Regions from separate parts of the Salinicoccus siamensis genome, predicted to be linked through region 1. Evidence: predicted binding sites of a transcription regulator. Region 1 holds the regulator's gene; each other region holds the start of a gene.
What was found. Region 1 encodes LexA, which represses DNA repair genes until DNA is damaged. Its sites were predicted from a motif close to CGAACATATGTTCG; they were not measured.
Positions count from the first base shown of each region.

Region 1 (7,179 bases):
CTTTTAAAGAACCATCCCAACTTTTTAAATACTTTCATGCCATCCCCCCTTCAATTGAGTGCAATTAAATTCTACCATATATTTCGAAAATTGAAATATTTTGGGTGAAAAAATAAACCCTTCTATAGAGAAGGGTTCATCTTTATTTTTTTGATGCTTTCATACGCTCTTTTGTTGATTTGGAATCGGCACTGCGATTCATCATTGTCATCATCTGATTGATTTTCTTCTGGGAAGGTTTCTGTCCCATCTGCATCATCATCATCCTGAGCATCTCTTCATTGATAGGTGGATTCTTTTCGAGGTAATCCATCATATATTTCCGTGCCAGGAAAAAGCCAAGGGCAACGCCACCGATGAGTGCAACAATAACAATCAGTATCCAGATCCATGTAGCCAAACTGCTCACCTCTTTCTTCGTAGAACAGTATAAAGTCTACATTAAAAACAGGTGTTTTTCAACAGATTATTTCTCCATCACCGTCTCTAGGATCCGTTCGACGGTAAATCCATATTTTTCGACGACTATGTCGCCAGGCGCACTCGCACCGAACGTATCGATTGTGTGCAATTTGCCTTTCATGCCGATGAAACGGTGCCATCCCAGACTGGCTGCCATTTCAATGGCGGTCCGGTTTTCGATGTGCGTGTTCAGTACACTTTCGATATAGGCTTCATCCTGCTTCAGGAACTGCTGCATATTCGGGATGGAGGCGACTTTCACTTTTACACCTTGTGCATTAAGCTGTTCTGCCGTATCGACAGCCAGTGGCAACTCGCTTCCGGAAGCGAATAGGATCGCATCATCCCCTTCGTCGTAGGCCAGGTATCCACCTTTTTTGACCCCTTCTTCAACAACATCGTATGGCACATCTATCGTTTTGACATTTTGACGTGTCAGCACAAGGGCCGTCGGTGTATCTTCAGCTTCCATCGCTATCTTCCAGGCCGCACGTGTTTCATTGCCTTCTGCCGGTCTGATTGTATTGAGGTTCGGGATGGCGCGCAGACCGGCAAGCTGTTCTACCGGTTCATGCGTCGGACCGTCTTCTCCTACTGCGATTGAATCATGGGTGAGTACGTAAGTTACAGGCAGCTTCATCAGCGCGCTCAAACGCATGGCTGGCTTCAAATAGTCACTGAAGACGAAGAACGTACCACCGTAAGGACGGAGGCCGCCGTGTGCTGCCATGCCATTCAATGCAGCGGCCATGCCGAATTCCCTGACGCCAAACCAGATGTTCCGTCCGGCATAATTATCGGGACCGAAATCCTCCTCATCCTTTACATTGGTCTTATTGCTGCTCGCGAGGTCTGCAGCACCACCGAACAATGTCGGAACGGAGTCAGAGAGCGCCTGTATCATATCGCTTGAAACAGCACGTGTGGCTTTCGCCTCGCCCGCTTCATAATAAGGCATATCCTTATCATAATCGTCTTGCAGACGGTGGTGGACGGCCTCCTCGAACTCAGCATGCAGTTCTGGATGTGCTTCTTTATAGCCTTTAAGCATTTCATTCCAGGCTTCTTCTTTTTCATTGCTTCTTGTTTTCATCGTTTCACTGAAGCGTTCATAGACCGACGGGTCGACATCGAATGTCTTCTCCGGGTCCAAACCATAATATTCAAAAGCTGCCTTGCGTTCCTCTTCACCAAGCGGCGCACCGTGTGAGGCACTTTTGCCCTGCTTGTTCGGGGAACCGTAGCCGATGATCGTCTTCACTTCGATAAGTGTCGGACGAGTTGATGTCTTGGCATTCTTTATCGCTTTATCTATGGCATCGCAGTCATTGCCATCCTCCACTTTGATGTAGTGCCAGTTATATCCTTTAAAACGTGTGCCCACATCTTCTGAGAAACTCATGTCGAGATCACCATCAAGCGATATGTCGTTTGAGTCATAAAGCACAATCAGTTTGTCCAACGCCAGGTGACCGGCCAGTGATGCTGCTTCATGGGAGACACCCTCCATCAAATCACCATCGCTCGCGATGACATAAGTGTAGTGGTCCATCACATCATAGCCATCCCTATTGAAGCGGGCTGCCAGGTGCTTTTCAGCCATTGCCATACCGACACTCATTGCGAAGCCTTGACCCAATGGTCCTGTCGTCACTTCCACTCCTTCGGTATGTTTGAATTCAGGGTGCCCAGGCGTCTTCGACTCGTACTGCCTGAAATTCTTCAACTCTTCCATTTCAAGCGAACCGCTCAAGTGCAGCAGACTATACAACAACATGGACCCATGGCCCGCACTCAATACGAAACGGTCACGGTTGAACCAGTCCATTGAGTTCGGGTTGAAGTTCAGATGGCGGGACCAGAGTGTGTAGGCCATCGGCGCGGCCCCCATAGGGAGGCCCGGGTGGCCGGAAGCCGCCTTTTCGATCGCATCGATGGATAGTGAGCGGATTGTGTTGATAGCCAGTTGGTCTGTCTTATCAAAAGTCATTTGCGCATACTCCTTTATGAATTTTTATTTTTATCTGCTTGGATTTTCTTCACTTTTTCAGGGGTCACATCATTGCCTTCAGGATCGATGACTTTAGTGTTCTCCACCTGTTTCTTGAATGAGGAACGGAAGTTTTTAAGATACTCTGTCCTCAAACCTTTCAGTTCAGAGAGTTCCTCCCCTGTAATGCTGCCCGACTTCTTTTTGGCAGCGAGCGTATTGATCCGCTGAATCTTATCTTTGTCTAACATAGCAGCCCTCCTGTCCACTTTCTTATAATCTACCATAAAAAAAAGTGTGAGACCATTCTCACACTTTAAAGTCATCTTATGAATCCAATCATTTCCATCAACTGCTCCATATTGCTGCGCTCGGCGTATTCTTCAGCCGATAGATCCGTCTCCTCTACAGGGAGGGGGGCATCGTCATGTGTGACGACCTGGTACTCATCTATATAGACAACTTCAGAATTACTATTCCCTTCCTTGTGGGAATCCAACATGAAAATGAGGCCAGCAGCGAAAACAAATATAAAGACCATACCCAGTAGTTTAAATTCCTTCAATGTCATCATTACTACCTCCAGAACATATGTTTGTATAAACATAGTAACAGAACGCCTGTTCCGGGTCAATGGATAGCGAACAAATGTTTGTAAGATGCCCTCTCATATGATAAAATTTAAACAACAATAAGGCGGAGGTAATAACTATGAAGGCGCTAACAGACAGGCAGAAACAAATATACCAATTCATCAAATCCACAGTGAAGGATAAAGGCTATCCGCCGAGTGTCAGGGAAATCGGCAATGCAGTCGGGCTCCAATCGAGCTCAACGGTCCATGGCCATCTGGCTAAACTGCAGGAAAAGGGTTTCATCAAAAGGGACCCGACAAAGCCCAGGGCTATCGAAGTCATCACGGAAGAGAACGAGAACCATGGTGCTGTAATCCATGTCCCGGTCCTCGGTAAGGTTACAGCCGGACTGCCGATTACTGCCGTAGAGAATATCGATGAGTACTTCCCTCTCCCCGAACACTTCACAGCGAACCACAACAGTGAGATATTCCTCCTCAATGTAGCTGGGGACAGCATGATCGATGCAGGCATCCATGATGGGGACAGAGTGATAGTACGCAAGCAGAACATTGCCCATAATGGCGATATCATCGTCGCAATGACGGATGACGATGAAGCAACGGTCAAACGTTTCTATAAGGAAAATGGCTACTATAGGCTGCAGCCTGAAAACACGACAATGGAACCAATCATCTTGGACAGTGTCGCTGTCCTCGGTAAAGTCGTCGGGCTGTTCCGTGCATTTTAAAGGATTTCATATATAAAAGGGCGCATCTTTACGATGCGCCCTTTTGCCTTTCCGTATCCATCCTGTCAATATCCTTTGTTTCGAATGTTTTATCTATCAAGTATGATTCTGATTTGTTCTAAAATATCTTTTGGATCTTGTGTTTGTTTATCCTCTGTTTTATGTTTCAATTGCATCCCCTCGTTTTTGCTTGATTCAGGATGGTGATCTGGAAAGATGATTCCATATTAAATATATAAGGCGGCTCCTTTATATTCCCTTTATTTCGGCAGACGAAACATTATTCGCAAATTTAATCCTCAATACATGAATGGGAGGGTCATCTAAATAAAAAATTATTGCAGACGCCTTTCTATACACTATAATGAAAAAACAGTCCAACTATGTAACCACATGTGATATGGTTTCGCTCCGAATCATTGACGCCCAAAAAAATTTTACGGCTATGTCTTTGCGTTCTGAAGTTTTCATCCAAGGCTATAGTCGACAATGCAATGTGAGTCCCCCTTCTCTCCCCATTGATATCTAATCGCCATCAATACACGCTCCCCCCCAAGTGCATTAATACTTAAATTATAGCATTTCGAACTCGTACTTCAACAATGTGGAGCCATTCTGATGAACAGAATGTATGTCACTTGACCATAGAGTCAATACAGAGGGCCATATGATGCATATTTCACTATATAACAAGTAGCAACGTATAGAGAACTGGGCAGTTTGTCACCTTCCAAGCAATTATTCCGGGCCCTTTTCTTTGACATGAAAGGTGCATATGAAATCTGTTCCAGCCGATATTCCTGATGAAATAAAAAAGACGACCAAAGAATCGTCTTCTTTACTTCCTTATATAATTTTCCGTATAGTAGGGCACATTTTCTTCATTATATGCTGTACCGACCCCCAGATGTGTAAAACTGGCTTTCAATGTGTTCTCCCGGTGCGGGGGCGAATTCATGAGGCTATGGTGGGAGAAGATGGGTGAAGTATGCCCCATAGCGATATTCTCCCCTGCCATCCTGTACGATACATCAGCTGACTCCAAACGACTCTTCAACGTCACGCCGTCCGGGGAATCATGATTGAAGTAATCCTTCTCAACCATATCGCTGCTGTGTCCGAGCGCGGCTTTTGAAGCCGCTTCGTCCCAGGACAAAGGTTCTAGACCGTATTCCTGTCTGGTTGCATTAACGAGTAGATGGTTCATTTTGGAATTATCTGCCGGTTCAGGATGATTATAAAGGGCGCTGCTTTCACCAAAGGCCTCTTTATCGACGACAAGCAGACCGTTCACCTGATCCGATTTGTGAAGATCATAGAAGAAATAGACGTATGTGCCATTAATATCATAGACTGCATATTCTTCATTATCCACACGCAGCCGCTTCCATCCCTTCTTGATGGTTGATTCCGGAGTACCATATATGGAGTCGACCTGTTCCCTCTCCAACCCTTCAATGTTGATCGTCTCGACTGATACGTCCCCACTGTTTGTATAGGCGCCGACTACCCTCTGATCTTTAACCAATACCATATGGAACACGCCTGGCTCACTTTCAATGTAGAACTCTCCTTCATATTCCGAGCCGATATGTTCTTTACCGGTAGTATCATATTCATTGTCGAGCGCAATCTCCACTTCCTGTGTCTGGTCGCTGTTCACCTGATGGATTTTATCCATATTATAAGAAGGATAAATGTTCTCTTCAAGCCATCCACGCAAGTAGGACAACTCCATCCCTTCTTCAAAATCATAGGATTGCAGCACAGGAGCTGTAAACATCCAAACGAAGTATAGGATTACGATCATAAACACTTTTCTTATCATACAGGCACCTCCCCTCCGCGTATATTTTAAAAAAAGTAATTAAACTTTCGTCTAATTACTTTATCTTGGAATATATTCGGTTTGCCGCTCTTCGAAATACGCCTCATCTACAATTGTATTATCCTCACCCATCAGCACGACATTCGGCTTGAATGTCTCCAATTCACTGTCATCCAGCTGAACATAGCTGATGATGATGACTGTGTCCCCAACCTGTACCTTACGGGCTGCTGCCCCATTCAAGCATATTTCACGCGAGCCCCGCTTGCCTTCGATGACGTACGTTTCAATCCGCTCGCCGTTATTGTTATTGACGATCTGGACCTTCTCATTCGGGAGGATATTGGCTGCATCAAGGAAATCAGGATCGATTGTGATGCTGCCGACATAATTCAAGTTTGCTTCTGTCACTTTTGCACGATGGATCTTGCCATTCATCATTGTTCTGATCATTTCATCACCAACATATTATCTATTAACCGTGTTCTTTCGAACTTTACAGCAATGAATATTATAGCATCCCCCTCGATGTTTTGAACAGCATCAAGTCCTGGATGGGTGTAGATCTGCAGATCGTCCACGTGCGCTGATGTCTTCGATTCGATATGGGTCCTTATGTCCTCTTTGATCGCTTCAGCGTCAACTTTGCCGTGTTTTATGCTTTCCTCTGCCTTTACAAGCGCGAGGTGGATTTCAGGAGCTTCAGTACGTTCGCTTTCGGAGAGATTAACGTTCCGGCTGCTCTTTGCCAATCCGTCATGTTCGCGCTCGGTCGGCACGCCGATGACTTCGACTTCGTGGTTGAAGTCCTGGACCATGCGCTTTATGATCATCAGCTGTTGACGGTCCTTTTCTCCGAATACCGCAAAGTCCGGGCGTATGATGTTGAATAATTTGTTGACAACGGTCACCACCCCTTCAAAATGGCCGGGTCTTCTGATGCCGTCGAGTATCGAGGCCATGGATTTTAAGCCAAGTTGAAGTTCGGGTGGTTCTGGGTACATCTCTTCTTCAGAAGGATGGAAAACCACATCGACTCCAGCTTGTCTGCATATTTCCAGATCCTGCTCGAGATCCCTCGGATAACTTTCCAGATCCTCGTCGGGCCCGAATTGGAGGGGGTTGACGAAGATGCTGACCACTACCGTGTCACCCCTGCGCCTCGCTTCTTCTATAAGCGCAACATGACCTTCATGCAGGTATCCCATGGTCGGCACGAAGGCAATGTCCGATGTCCTCAAAGGTTTTAATATGCTGCGTATACCTTCTATTGTGTCTGTATTTTTCATCACTCTTCAAAAACCTTTCTTTTATAAGTCGTGGCTTCATCGGGAAATTCCGCATTTTTTACAGCGTGTACATAAGCGGACAAGCCTTCTACCCCGGCAGTATTGAAATCTGCATATGCCCTGACGAACTTCGGCAGACGGTCGGTGCCGTACTGGAGCAGGTCGTGGTAGACCAGCACTTGTCCATCCACCTCTCTACCTGCACCGATACCGATGGTTGGTATTGTGAGGGCTTCCGTCACCCTCTGGGCTAGATCTGATGGAATCGCTTCAAGTACAAGCAG
Region 1 covers NZ_AP043765.1:1,386,048-1,393,226, forward strand. The annotation lists gene ACZ5LF_RS07195 (ABC transporter transmembrane domain-containing protein) at 1-38, opposite strand, end outside; gene ACZ5LF_RS07200 (YneF family protein) at 143-400, opposite strand; gene tkt (transketolase) at 467-2,452, opposite strand; gene ACZ5LF_RS07210 (DUF896 domain-containing protein) at 2,467-2,703, opposite strand; gene ACZ5LF_RS07215 (hypothetical protein) at 2,775-3,026, opposite strand; gene lexA (transcriptional repressor LexA) at 3,164-3,778, shown strand; gene ACZ5LF_RS07225 (CAP domain-containing protein) at 4,617-5,606, opposite strand; gene panD (aspartate 1-decarboxylase) at 5,667-6,059, opposite strand; gene panC (pantoate--beta-alanine ligase) at 6,056-6,895, opposite strand; gene panB (3-methyl-2-oxobutanoate hydroxymethyltransferase) at 6,895-7,179, opposite strand, start outside.

Region 2 (7,179 bases), 690 kb from region 1:
CTATTTCGAACCTGGAAAAGCGTTGAAGACACAATATAATGAAAGCCCGGTTCTTAGAGATCTTGCAGGTCCTACTGCACTCGACAACCGGTATATAGTGGAGGATGTCGGGCATGGGCTTGTGCTTTGGAAAAGCATTGCAGAAGCGCTTGATGTCCACACACCGACGATTGATGCAGTTATCCATCTGACTTCACTTATGTTGGAAGTCGACTTCATGCGTGAGGGGACGACACTTGAAAAGATTGGCCTTGATGCCTCGCATGACCTGAACCATCAAGTATAAAAATGACCCCGGTCAGTTGACCGGAGTTCCATTTACTCATCTTTATTGTGAATATGTGTGCGGGTCCCACGGTTTTCGGCAATTTCTTTAGCGCGCCTGACAGCGTCATCCTTATTATCATAAGTGTTGCTGGGCTGTTTTGCCCCTTTGGTCTGTACTTTCCATTCATCGTCTTCATAAAAGACTGAAACATCATTATCTGCAATCTTGCCACCCTGTGAGTTGGGGTCAGGTTTGTGTTGCGTAATTTTTTTATCCTTTAGTTCATCAAGATCTTTTTGTGAAGCGTCTTTATACCATTGTTCCGCCTGCTCGGTTCCGATCGGAATGGCACGTTCCTCATCGTATCCGTCCTTCAACATGGCGTTGATGATGTCGATCGCCTTTTTTCTTTCGAGTTCTTTCAAGTTCTTTAAGGAATCCGGGTAGTCATTCATGGTATAAGGCATTTGAATACCCCCTTTCATCGTGTTCTAGTAAGATTATACCCGGAAATAGGAAAGGTTAAAGGTGATAATATGCTTTTTACATTTGAAGTCGATACACATGAACGTACGGCATTTGTTAATATTGATGCCTTCGTCTTTGAAGCTTTGGAAAAAAGTGGCGTGCGATCAGGGATCATGACGGTCTTCACTCCCCATACGACAGCAGGAATCACAATCAATGAGAATGCGGATCCGGATGTTGTGAAGGATCTTGTATACGGGATAGATCTTACCTTTGACAACAAGCCGGCATATCAGCACTTTGAGGGGAATTCGGATTCCCATATGAAATCGTCGCTGACCGGCGCGAGTGAAACGCTCATAATCGAAAAGGGGGAAGTCCTCTTCGGAACATGGCAGAGCCTGTATTTTGCAGAGTTTGATGGTCCGAGGGCCCGACGGGTCCATATCAAAGTGATTGGTGACTGAGGCATGAAGCGCTCTGGCGAAAAGCGATAATGCAAAGTCTTCAGGTGGCCGATCGATGCTTTTCATATGTATTGCTTAAAATATAGTGGAACGGGTACAGTCCAGTAAATCATTTTATGGAGGTTCATCATGGAAGCGATTAAATCATTATTCTCATTCCTCTTCAAGCTTATTGCTGTATTGATTGTAGCAGGAGTGATTGGTGTAGCAGTATTGGCGTTTTTCCTGAAGCAGGATGTCAAAGAAATAAGGGAATTCACTGAGAGATTGAAGAAAGAGATTGAAGCGGAACCGAATCAAGTATAAAAGCTGGCCTCAAAGGGCCAGCTTTTTCATTTTGTTTGAAGCCATCAATCATTCAACGCCTTGTCGATGACTTCTACATTTTGCCGCATGACGGATTGATAGGTGGCGTCTTTTTCATCACTATCATACAGGACTGAAAGGTTATGGAATTCTAGTGGTTCTATGCCCGTCTCATTTTTTACAGTGTCTGCTATCTTGGAGGTGATGTTCTGTTCATAGAGGATATAAGGCACATCATGCGCTTTGATTTCTTCGACGATCTGCGTCAATTCCTGCTGGGAAAGCTCCTCGTTGTTCAAGCCGGAGATGCCCACCTGATTGAAGTGGTACCTGTTGGCGAGATAGCCGAGGGAGGCGTGGGAAATGTACACTGTATCGCGTTCGGTCTGCTCTGTGACCTCGGTGAACGCATCATGGATCGATTCAAGGTCGTCTTCCAACGCTTCATAGTTGTCCCTGTACAATTCTTCATGATCGGGATTCATTTCGATCAGCTGATCCTGGATGGATTTCGCCATCTCGATCGAAAGTTTCGGGTCGAGCCAGATGTGCGGGTCGCCTGCTTCTTCATGTGCATGCTCATCATGATCATGTTCTGTATGGAGATATGCGGACTCCGGAATGCTGTCTGCGGCTGAGAAGAATTCAGTGTGGTCACCGATTGAGCCTTCGATCTTCTTTGAGACGGGATCGAGCGCTTTGGAAGTGTAGATGAAGAGATCTCCTTCAGCATAGTTCAGGATATCCTTCTGCGTGGGTTCGTAAGTATGGACATCGGCGCCAGTGGGGTAGATGGATTCCACCTGTACTGTATCGCCCCCAATCGATTCGGTGAAGCTTTTTAGGGGGAAGACTGTCGTGTACACAGTCAATTCCTCTGTTTCTTCTTCATTTGCCGAATCTGCCCCACATGCACCAAGCAGCAGCAGGAGGATGGATAAAGCTGTCATCTTATAAGTTTTCATGGTATAGCCCCTCAATATAACGGAATGATTACGATTTATAATTATAGCGTATGATGCAGGGACGGGCAAGCGCAATTGCCCATTTTTTTACGTTCATCGATAAAAGTGTTGAAAAAAATTGAATAAACCTTTAAAATGGTTAAGGCGGTTCAAAAAAGGACAATACTGTCCGAATACCATCGTTTCATCCCGAATGGATGATCAACTGGCCAGTTGAAATGGAGTCCGTGATGTCTTTCAAAAAGGAACCGGGCATGGTATGACTGCAATATCAATGAAATTCAGATGTTCCTCACCATGAATGTGAAATGGAACAGGTAATGAGTAAAGGAGGCGTAACGAATGAGAGTAAATGTAACTTTGGCTTGTACAGACTGCGGAGACCGCAACTACATTACGACAAAGAACAAGAAAAACAATCCTGAGCGTATTGAAATGAAAAAATTCTGTCCAAGAACAAACAACTATACACTGCACCGTGAAACGAAGTAATATTAAGCCGCCCTGTTGGGCGGTTTTTTTATTTTCACTGATCGACAGTGTCCGTTACATGGAGCGGGGCGAAGTATGGTATATTTGATAAAAAGGCTGCAAAGGAGCATTTTCTATGACAACGATTATGGAGGGCAAGGCAGTTGCTGCACATCTTTCCGAAAAGATAAAGAAGGCGCTTAGTGAGTCTGATAAGCATGGCATCAGTCCGAAAGTGGCTTTCGTCAGGGTAGGGGAACGGTCTGATTCGATTTCCTATGAACGGGCGGCGATTAAAAGGTTCGAAAAATTTTCTATTGAGACAGAACAATACCATTTTCCAGATGATGTCTCGGCCCGTTCCTTCCTCAGCAAGTTCAGGGAAATAAATGAAGATTATTCCATCAACGGAATATTGCTGCTGCAACCTCTGCCGGAACACATAGACATGAAGCGAGTCGAGGAATTGATGAATCCAATAAAGGATATCGACGGCATGACGCCATTTAATCTGGGTCAAGTAGTGACGGATGATGAGAATCGTCTGGAACCTTGTACGCCTGCTGGGGTAATGGAGATGCTCGAGTTCTATGACATTCCTCTGAAAGGAAAGGATGTAGTCGTGGTAGGGGCAAGTGAAGTGGTTGGAAAACCATTATCATTGCTGTTTATGAACCGTGATGCGACAGTGACGACATGCAACGCCTATACCAATGATCTGGCTGGAAAGTGCCGCCAGGCGGATATCATTGTCAGTGCTGCCGGTGTCATCAACCTGATCGGGGCAGATCATGTGAAAGAAGGGGCTGTTGTGGTGGATGTCGGCATCAACTTCAATGATGCAGGTAAAATGGTTGGGGACGTGGATTATGACGCAGTACGCGATAAGACCTCCTACATCACGCCGGTACCAGGCGGAGTAGGGGCCATTACGACAACTGTACTCGCCTATCACCTGATGATGGCGACCGATTACCAAAAAGAACCTGTTCTATTTTTGGAACGTTAAAAAGCCGCACCCAGGTGCGGCTTTTTTAATGGTCGAGCATGGTGATGTCGAGGATGTCGATGAAAGAGATGAACACCATTTCATCTTCAGGCGCCAGACGTTGGCCAATCAGCATCAGACTCCATCTATCGACCCGGAGAAGCTGCAGATCGACATGAAAGCGCAACCCATCATAATAATATTCGATGCGCACGTTGCGCTTTTCATGGATGGCTTTTTTCATGGTGTGGTCCATTTCCGCCAGGCGGTCGTCAGATAGTTCGGGGCGGCTTATCTTTGATTGCGCCTCGATCATGGCGTCCACCCGTTCAAACTGTTCCGGCATGGTGGCGAATGGGGCCCACTTGATCATGCCACGCCCTTTTGGAATATTGCTGTCTAGCTGGTCGATGGGCATTTGCCGGTAATCCATAGCGATCCCCTCTTTCCAGTAGAGTTATATACGCCATTATACGAACATACGTTCTGTTTTGCAACTGCGGATAATTTCGTTTAGTGAAAATCAGCAGGTATGCTAATATAAAGGCAAACTGAACCTTAGGGGGAATATGCATGATTGGATACATCGGCACGTATACAAAGGACCATGGCAAGGGTATCTATCAATTTGACCTTGACCTGAAACAAGGTGTATTCGGGGAGATTAGGGAAGCAGCGGAAACACCGAATGCAACATACCTTGACATTCACAAAGACCGTCTGTATGCAGTTAAAAAGGGCAAGGCGAAATCAGGCATCGCAACTTACGATATCAGCGACCCGAATACCGGTGACCTCAACCTGATAGAGGACTGTCTCAGAGAAGGAGCTTCCGCGTGTCATCTGACCTTGACATCAGACCAGAATTATCTTATCGATGCGGTATATCTATCTGGAGAGATCCGTCTGTATCGCGTCGATGAGCGTGGTGTGGTGACAGAACGGCTGGATGTTTTCCAGGTTGAGGGGAATGGCCCCCATGAACGTCAGGACAGTCCGCACTCCCACTTTGTCGTCGAGACTCCGGACCGAAAATATATTGCAGCAGTCGATCTTGGTGCAGATAAGATTGTTACGCTTGAAATCAAAGGTGACCGACTTGTTAAAGTGGCAGAATCAAATGTGGCGGCAGGCAGTGGCCCGAGACACTTGGTGTTCGACAACAATGGCCGCTATGCCTATATCTTTACCGAACTATCGAATGAAGTGATCGTAGCCGCTTATGAAGACGGGAAATTTTCCCCACTAAAGACATATTCGGCACTCCCGGAATCTTTCAGCGGACATTCGCAGGGGGCGGCAATACGGAAACATCCAAACGGAAAGTTCATTTATGTTTCAAACAGAGGGCATGACAGTATCGCTGTGTTTGAAATCATATCTGATGGTGAGGAACTCAAACGCCTCCAGATCGAATCTACCAACGGAGACTGGCCGCGGGACTTCAATATTACCCCTGACGGCAATTTCCTTGTGTGCGCCCATGAACGCTCTCATAATGTAGTGCTGTTCAAGATCACTGAAACAGGCACAATCGTGCGTCAAGAGGGTGAATTAGAGGCTCCGGAAGGCGTTTTTGTAGGGTTTTTATAGATGAATAAAAAATTTTTATGGCCTTTTCTGCTTCTGCTTTTGCTTCTTCTGCTGTTCTTGCCGCTTGCTGATCGGACCAGTGGCTCAGAACGTGTCATCATCGATCACAATAAAAGACAGCTGGTGCATCCGGCCTGTTTCGATCAGGCAGATCTGACGAATTACATCGATGAAGTTTCCTATTCTAGGGCTACAGAGGACCTTGACTACAAGATCAAGGACGAGTGCTCGATGGAAAGGCTCGAGAAGGGTAGAGAGAGTGTAATAAGTAAAATATTAAATGAATGACCATGTTTACTATTCAGAATATTTGTGATATTATTTGATCATACCTTTTTTCCATTCTTTTCAACTATTTGATTTTGAAATTGCCTTTCACAACAAAGGACCCGCCACTTTTGTGGCGGGTCCTTTGTTTATCTACATCCTTATGTCATCGTACTCTGGACCGCGTATGGCATGCGGTACATACGGACATGTCGGCTTGATTTTCTTATTGTTCTCTCGGGCCATTGCGACAATTTCATCGACGAGGTCTTTTGCGAGGCCTCTGTTGCGCTGTTCCGGTACTGTATAGGTGCCGGTCACATCATAATAGTCTTCTTCATCTGTATAGATCAGTTCTGCGATGGATTGACCTTCTTCTTCAATATAGAGTTTGCCCGGTTCTTTCTTCATCATATTATCATCCTCCTAGGACAATGCCTTTGTGATCTGCGGCACCACTTGCTTCTTGCGTGATACCACACCTTCCAAAACTGCCGAGTTTTCATCCAGTGAAACATCGAATGCTTTTTCAACGGAACTTGAATTCTCCCCAAGGGCAAGTATCTTCGAGTTGGAGTTGATGATGTCAGTGACGACGAGGACGAACAGACCATAGCCCTCTGACTCGATCTGAGCTCTTATCGCGTCTTCAAGTTCCGTTTTCCTGTCAAACACTTCATCGACATCGACGACGTTCACTTGGGCGATACGTGTGGTGCTTCCTCCCATATCGAAAGATTTCGCATCCCCTGTAATCAACTCCTCAGCTGACTTATCGCTTGTTGAAGCGCCAGCTTTCAGCATTGCCAGGCCGAAGGACTCGATATCGACATCAGCAATCTTCTGGAGTGCTTCTGCTGCCGCTTCATCTTCTTTCGTCGTGGTAGGGGATTTGAATAGCAAAGTATCGGAAATGATGGCCGACAACATGAGTCCAGCCATTTCCCTGGAGATCTCCAGATTATTTTCCTCATATACTTTCTTCAATATCGTTGCAGTGCACCCAACCGGTTCTGCACGGTAGTACAGCGGCCCTTCCGTGTGGAAGTTCGAAATTCTGTGGTGATCGAAAACCTTCACTATTTCAGCTGATTCGATGTTTTCTGCAGATTGCTGGAATTCATTGTGGTCGACCAATATAACGGGGGTGCCCGCTTCAAGCGTCTCCAGATACTCTGGAGACGATACGCCGAATTCATCGAGTGCGTATTGTGTTTCAGGGTTCACTTCGCCAAGGCGGTAACTTTTCACATCATTGTCGAGCTTGGATTCGATATCCGCTGCGACGATGGCGGAAGTGATCGTATCTGTGTCTGGATTTTGATGACCGAATATCTTCGTTTGAGTCATGGTTACATTCTCCTTTAGGTTATGTTCTACTATTCC
Region 2 covers NZ_AP043765.1:698,006-705,184, forward strand. The annotation lists gene ACZ5LF_RS03515 (NAD/NADP octopine/nopaline dehydrogenase family protein) at 1-286, shown strand, start outside; gene ACZ5LF_RS03520 (DUF2188 domain-containing protein) at 319-735, opposite strand; gene ACZ5LF_RS03525 (secondary thiamine-phosphate synthase enzyme YjbQ) at 805-1,203, shown strand; gene ACZ5LF_RS03530 (hypothetical protein) at 1,333-1,509, shown strand; gene ACZ5LF_RS03535 (metal ABC transporter solute-binding protein, Zn/Mn family) at 1,554-2,474, opposite strand; gene rpmG (50S ribosomal protein L33) at 2,817-2,966, shown strand; gene ACZ5LF_RS03545 (bifunctional 5,10-methylenetetrahydrofolate dehydrogenase/5,10-methenyltetrahydrofolate cyclohydrolase) at 3,082-3,954, shown strand; gene ACZ5LF_RS03550 (YolD-like family protein) at 3,980-4,366, opposite strand; gene ACZ5LF_RS03555 (lactonase family protein) at 4,507-5,526, shown strand; gene ACZ5LF_RS03560 (alpha-amylase) at 5,527-5,814, shown strand; gene ACZ5LF_RS03565 (GNAT family N-acetyltransferase) at 5,947-6,207, opposite strand; gene ACZ5LF_RS03570 (manganese-dependent inorganic pyrophosphatase) at 6,220-7,143, opposite strand.
Region 2: ACZ5LF_RS03550 (YolD-like family protein) is a predicted target of LexA. The motif match lies at 4,408-4,421, and genes of this name have one in related genera.

Region 3 (7,179 bases), 370 kb from region 1:
ATCTTTTTCGAGGTCACGATTCGCTTTACTGATGTTTTTCATCAATGCGTCCCGATCCTTTGTGATCGATGCGACATATTCATCCAAATTGACATACACAAGTGGAATCAGGACATTGTCTCCAAAGTGCTGCTTACGGCTGATATAGTAGGAATCATCGCGGTCTGTGAAGGATTTCATTTCAGATGTATCCCTCATGAATTTCCTGAAGACATCTATCTCGTCAAGCCCAAGATAACGGACATGAAGACCATGCTTCTGTGCTTTTTTTATATTCCGCTTCCGGAGGCTATCCATATCATTCAACACAGCTTTGCTGTCTTTATCTCTAAGGTCAAGAACCGAATGCCATCTGATCTGGACGATTGGATCGAATCCGACGGAGAATCCTTCATGTGTAAAGCCCAGTGCTTTGAAGTAATCGAATATATAGCGGTTCCCCCTATCTTCGAGGATATCGCCTTCGTGGTTGCGTTCTTTGATTACTTCATAGGGGTCTACTCTGACATGCATCACTTTCTTTGGTTTCAAGAAGGCATTAAGCCCTTCGAAAAATGTATCGAACACCTTTTTATCTGAATAGTCCATGACGGGCCCACGATTGGTATAGGCATATTTGAATACCTTCATTACAGGGGTCAGGGTGATGAGGCAGGCCGCTTTTACCGCTTCCCCGTCCTTCACGCCTATCAGGTAGGTTTCAACACCCTGCTCAATTTTCAGACGATAATTATCCACCGTCTGTGTAAAATGACTGAAGTGTGTCCGTGTGAACTGTTCGAACTCCTCAGTGGTCAACTCTGTAAATTGCATAATGGCACTCCTGTCAACTAATTTTGATACTCCGAATATATTATCAGATTCCAAACTTAATGCGAATTGAAACCTCATAAATATATATAGTCTCCTCCATTATATCATCTGCGGACGGTACTGGCAGTATTTCTGCGAAGTTCATGTCTACACGACTACAATTCACTGTCATTTCCATCGGGAAGCTACACGAAAGACATTTATCTTTTATGGCCAGCTATCAACCCTTCCCTAAGCTTAAGCGTCGAAGGTGCTGTACAACTCAGGGCCCTCATCACGCTGAGTTGTCCAAACCGGACCTTTAATGCATCAATCGTCCTAAGAAAATCCTGCCTCTTCAATTCGCCCGGGTCTTCGAACAGGGATAACTGCCTCATGTCATCTGGTGTCAGGTTTGTCAAAGAGATGCTTAAAGTGCGGTACATCGCATAGGCATCTGCCATACTGACGATGTGTTCCCATACACCCTGCATGATGATGTTCCCGTCATTCGTCCCCCCCTCTAACGTGAACTGCTTTCGATATAGCTTGCCATCTGCTGTCCCTACAGAAAAATGGATGGTGCGTACCAACCGTTTTGATAGACGCAAACGATGCGTCACTTCATCAATATGCTCAAGCATTACAACATAGACTTCATCAAGGTGATAATCACGCATAAGGATTTGACTTTTGGCAATGGAAGGCGCATGTACACTATGCTTTTCACTGATGGTGCTGAAATCGATGCCATTGGCATGCAGATGCCAATCGACACCGATGATGCCAAAGTCCCGCTTCAAATATTCGGGCGGGTAGTGTGCCAGGTCACCCACTGAAAATATGCCGCGTTCATTCAAACGGGCTTCACTATTCTTGTTGATCCCCCACAGTGTTCTAAGCGGTTTGATATGCCACATTTTTTCAGGTACGTCCTCATAGCGCCACTCCGCTATACCAGAAGGCGCACGCTTCGCTTCGATATCCAGCGATAACTTACTGAGCAGCGGGTTCTCCCCAATGCCGACGGCACAATCAATACGCGTCTCCTGATAGATCTCTTTCCTGAGGCGTAGGGCCAGTTCCCAAGGACTTTCTTCAAACAACCGGAAACTCTTTGTAACATCCATGAAGTACTCATCCACGGAATATTGATGAAAATCTTCTGGAGCGACGTATTTCAAAGCAATTTCCGTTATTCTGGAAGAATAATCGAGATATGTCTTCATTGAGGGATTAATGATATAAATATCTTTACGGTTCGGAATTTCAAACAACCGACTGCCAGTCTTTATCCCCATTCTTTTGAGGGCTGGTGTTGCAGCCAATACAACTGCCCCCGGGTTTTTAGTGTCTGCCACTACCGCAAGACGTGTCGTGAGTGGATCTAGACCCTCCTGGATGCAGGAAACACTGGCAAAGAAGCTTTTTTGGTCCACACAGAAAATGTGCCGTTTTGGGCAGATATGATAGTTATACATGTAATCCCCTCCGAATAGAACGTATGTTCGCATACCCGTAAATTCATCATATCATAAAATAGGAAGGTCAAAACATGATTATTTATGGATTTGGGTATGATATATTGTAAAGATCAGTAAGGAGGAAAATGATTTGAAGGATATCATCGCATTACTTAAGAAAGGCAGTGGAGCATCGCTGACTGCATCTATCGTCAATTTCTTCATCGCAGCCATAAAAGGCAGTGCTTTCATACTGACGGGAAATGTTGCCATGTTTGCTGAGATGATGCATTCCATTGGCGATGCACTTAACCAGTTCTTTGTTTATGTAGGCTCCGGATTGTCGAAGAAAGCGCCGACCAAACGCTTCCCCTTCGGCTTTGGACGTCTCGTGAATCTTGTTTTACTATTTGCCGTCATCATCGTCGGTATATTGGCATATGAGACGGTGCGCGAGGGGCTAAAGCACATTTTAGAACCGCTTCCGGTGGAAACCGATACAACAATGCTGCTCATCAACATCGGCGTTCTCGCTATGGCCGCCATACTTGAGGCGTTCGTTCTATTTAAGGCAGGTAAAGAATTGCTCAAACAGGCAGATCAGCCTTTTGATGGCTTAAAGCCGCTTACGACAAGCTTTATCCATATGGACCGTGCAAAACCGGCGACCAAATTGGTGTTCCTGGAAGATACGGTTGCAACCGGTGGTGCACTGCTCGCCATCCTTGCCATACTAATTGCACGCTTTACAGGATTTTCCCAAGCAGAAGGCATCGCCTCGATCATGATCGGTATCGCCATGTTCTACATCGTCTACAAAATTTTCATGGAGAATGCCGCGGGGGCACTTGGTGAACACGACCCGCGCATGGAACAGCGTGTTTCGGAGATTGTGCTGAGACATGATGAAATCAGAGATATACGTAAGCTCTTCGTCATGAAGGAAGGGGACCTCCTCCACGTTGAAATTGTGGCGGAACTGGATCCCGACCTCTCTGTTGAAGAAGTAAACGCCATCCGGGATGACATAGAGGAGATGATCCTGAAACAAAGGCATGTCGTTGATGTAAATACAGAATTTGAGGTCGATGACGGGCACCGGGCATGGCCGCAGACCCAGAATGAATTGGATAAAAAGCCTAAAAAATAATTATGCTCCAAATAAAAAAGGATGGCCCGCAGCGGCCATCCTTTTTTTGTCTTGCCTATTCAGTTGTAGTCTCGCCTTCAGCCGAATCTTCAGCATTGTTTTCCAAAAACTCATGCATATACTGGCTATTGGCCTCAAAATCGAGATCGATTACATTGCCGGCGTGTGACGTATCCATAAATTGGTAGGTGCCTTCTACCGGTACTGTAAGCGTGTCTATGTCCTTATCACTTCTTAGGAGGAAGGAGGCCATCATCCTATACATCTCCCCATCGGTCATGCTCGTGTTGACGTGGCCCATGCCCGTCCCTGCAATTTTAGGCAGTTTCAACACGCCACCGATCGTCAGCACTTCATCCTTCAGGGCGGTGATGACTTGCTGTTGACGCCTTACCCGGCCAAAGTCCCCTTCTTTATCCTGGCGGAACCTTGCATAAGCAAGAAGCTCCTGTCCATTAAGACGCTGTTCACCCTTTTTCAGTTCAACATCAATCTTTTCGGACATATCCTTTTCGACGTCTATCATCACCCCTTTTTTGTTGACCACATCCACTACGGATTCAAATGCTTTGTAGTCAACGACTGCATACTCTTCGATCTGGATGCCGAAGTTCTTTTTGATGGTGCGTCTAAGGAGTTCCACGCCCCCGAGCGAATAGACGGAATTTATCTTGTAGCTTTGAAAACCGGGGATATCCACATAGATGTCCCGCATCATCGATACGAGTTTCATATCCTTATTCATATAATCATATTGGCCAAGCATGATGACGTCCGTGCGTTGTGCCCCGTCAACTTCACGATCTGCCCCTAACAGCAGTATGGTCTTCTTGCCATCATTATTGTCATCCCCACCGAATTCATGTGCCTCTTGTTCGACTCCCTTGTCCTCGGCTATATCCAACCCGGATTGATAGGAGAAGAAGATATACAAAACGATGAAGATGAGCGCTATAAATATAATTAAAGGAATCAGCGTACGCTTGCGCAACCGTTTTCTTTTCATACCCTCACTAGTGCGTCCAGAACGTCTATAGTCGTTATCCATGATACTTGGCTCCCGTCATTAATGTATTCAATCATTCTATCGCGTTTAAAAAGAGATTAAAAGAGAAAACCGCATTTGACCGGATATAATAAATTGTAGAAAGTAATGAGCATATAGTAGAATATAAATATTAGATAAGGAGGGTTATGATGATCCGGAATTGGTTTTTTATCGCATTGGTGGCCCTGGTGCTGATACCCACTGAAGTGCAGGCGGCCGAGTGGCAGGAAGCTGTTACCGTCTATGGTGCCGCCCTTGAGGACGATCCCCAGCTGTTGGAGGATACCGAAGGCATACTCGGTACAAAAAAAGAGGACAAAATCACATTCGTCAACTCGGAGGATGTCGCCAAATACATCGGCAAGGATTATGACGATGCCGTACTCAAATCAAGCATCCGCATCATTCAGAGGGAAGATGGATATGGACTTGACATCACCGTAGATGAAACGATGGGTAAGATTACCCAAATTACGGAAGAGACATATAAAAACGCCCTGCTCACATCGGGTATTACAGATGCGGAAGTCACGATCGGAGCCGCTCAAGATGTCACAGGGGAAAGTGCCCTCTCAGGGATATATAAGGCATTTGAAGCACAGGGGCAGGAAATTGATACCGACCGCACCCGCAATTCCCAGGATGAGTTGGAAGCCATATCAGATATCTCAAAAGAAAATGCGCAAAAAGAAGGGTTTTCACAGGAACAGCTGAATAAAGCCATTACAGACATTAAAATTGAAATCATCAATCAGGGCGGGAATCTGACTGAAGCGGATATTCGCCGAATAGTAGAGGAACAGTTGAATGAGAACGGTCTGGATGGCATAGTGACGGGTGATCAAATCAACCGCCTCGTCAATATTCTGATACAAATACAGAACACGAATATATTTACAGATGAAGAAGCAGAACGCCTCAAGGACAGCGCCCAGAACCTGATCGATGAAATAAGGTCAAGCGATGCATTCAAACAAGCGGCTGATAAGGCAGAAGAAATTGGTCAGGACATCCAGGATTCTGATGCATGGAGCACCTTTAAACGGGCCGTCTCTGATTTCTTCAGTAGCATCATTTCCTTCTTCAAGACATTGTTCAATTAAAAAAACCAGACCTTTAGAAGGTCTGGTTTTTTAATGTCCAGATCTATCCTGATTGCGGTACGCGTAACGGTTTTCACCCCACTCGTCCACATCGCTAAGATCCGCTTTGATATTATTCGTCTGGAAAACTGGATTTTTACCATCCCTCAGTTGCGTCTTGTAGTCGGCGGCAACTTGCCAGACCACATTGCTCAAGCCGAATACTGCAACAAGGTTGGTCACGGCCATCAACGCCATAAACAGATCGGCCATCGACCATGCCGTTTCAAGGTCCATTATCGCTCCGATGAAGACCATCAGGACTACAAGGAGTTTAAAGGCAAACAACAATGTTTTGTTTTCCTTGATGTAGTTGAGGTTGCTTTGACCATAGAAGTAGTTGCCGAGTATCGAGCTATATGCAAACAGGAGGATGACAATCGCAATGAAGGTAGCGCCGAAGGCACCCATCTGCTCGCCCATCGCCGCCTGGGTCACTTGAATGCCCTGCTGTGCCTCTTCACCGTAACTCAAGTCCGTATACATCAATATGAGGATTGCGGTTGCTGTACAGACGATCATCGTATCGAAAAATACCCCGAGCGACTGGATGAGTCCCTGTTTGACAGGGTGGCTGACGGCTGCTGATGCTGCTGCGTTTGGTGCTGAACCCATCCCTGCTTCATTCGAGAATAAACCTCTTTGGAATCCATTCAATATCGCGGCACCGATTGCACCGCTGAACACTTCCCGGATGCCGAAGGCATTCTGGAATATATCTGTAAGCATCGGGATGACCCGGTCATAGTTGATGATGAGTATCACGAATATCACCCCCAGATATATAAGTGCCATAATCGGCACGATATATCCCGTGACATTGGCAATCCACCGTGCTCCTCCAAATATGACGATGGCCGCAAGTGCTGCGATGACGAGGCCAATGACCCACCGGTCTATGTTGAAGGCCTCTTCATAGGCATGCGCAATGGTATTGGCCTGCAATCCATTGAAGACAAAACCGAATGTGACCGTAATCAATACTGCAAAAAAGACGCCGAGCCACTTTTGGTTGAGTCCCTTCTCCATGTAGTATGCCGGCCCGCCGCGGAAACCACCGTCTTTATCCTCGACTTTGTAGACTTGCGCCAAAGTCGACTCGAAGAACGCTGTCGCTGCACCAAAAAATGCAATAACCCACATCCAGAAGACTGCGCCCGGCCCACCGAGCACGATTGCCGTGGCCACACCGGCGATGTTGCCGGTACCTACACGGGACGCTGCACTGATCGCAAATGCCTGGAAGGGAGCAATGCCCTTTCGACCGTCCGGCAATGTCTCCGCCTTCTCGGTAAGTACATTGAACATTTCCTTGAACCATCTGAATTGCACGAACTTTGAACTGATCGAGAAATATAAACCTGCAAGAATCAATAGTCCTATGAGGAAATCTCCCCATAAAAGATCATTACCAACTTCAATGACACTTTTGAACCAACCTGGTACTACTCCTTCATTTTCCATAAAGCACCTCCCAATATAAGTGATGTTATATTATTCTGATGGCTGCTTCAAGTCTAAATTTTTCACTTCATTCAAACATTTTTGAATTTCACCCGCTCCACTTCGCCGAATGTATCTTCA
Region 3 covers NZ_AP043765.1:1,019,765-1,026,943, reverse strand. The annotation lists gene ACZ5LF_RS05315 (aminoacyltransferase) at 1-813, opposite strand, end outside; gene ACZ5LF_RS05310 (Y-family DNA polymerase) at 1,014-2,273, opposite strand; gene ACZ5LF_RS05305 (cation diffusion facilitator family transporter) at 2,407-3,405, shown strand; gene ACZ5LF_RS05300 (LCP family protein) at 3,461-4,453, opposite strand; gene ACZ5LF_RS05295 (DUF1002 domain-containing protein) at 4,603-5,556, shown strand; gene ACZ5LF_RS05290 (alanine/glycine:cation symporter family protein) at 5,587-7,059, opposite strand; gene parC (DNA topoisomerase IV subunit A) at 7,131-7,179, opposite strand, start outside.
Region 3: ACZ5LF_RS05310 (Y-family DNA polymerase) is a predicted target of LexA. The motif match lies at 2,290-2,303, and genes of this name have one in related genera.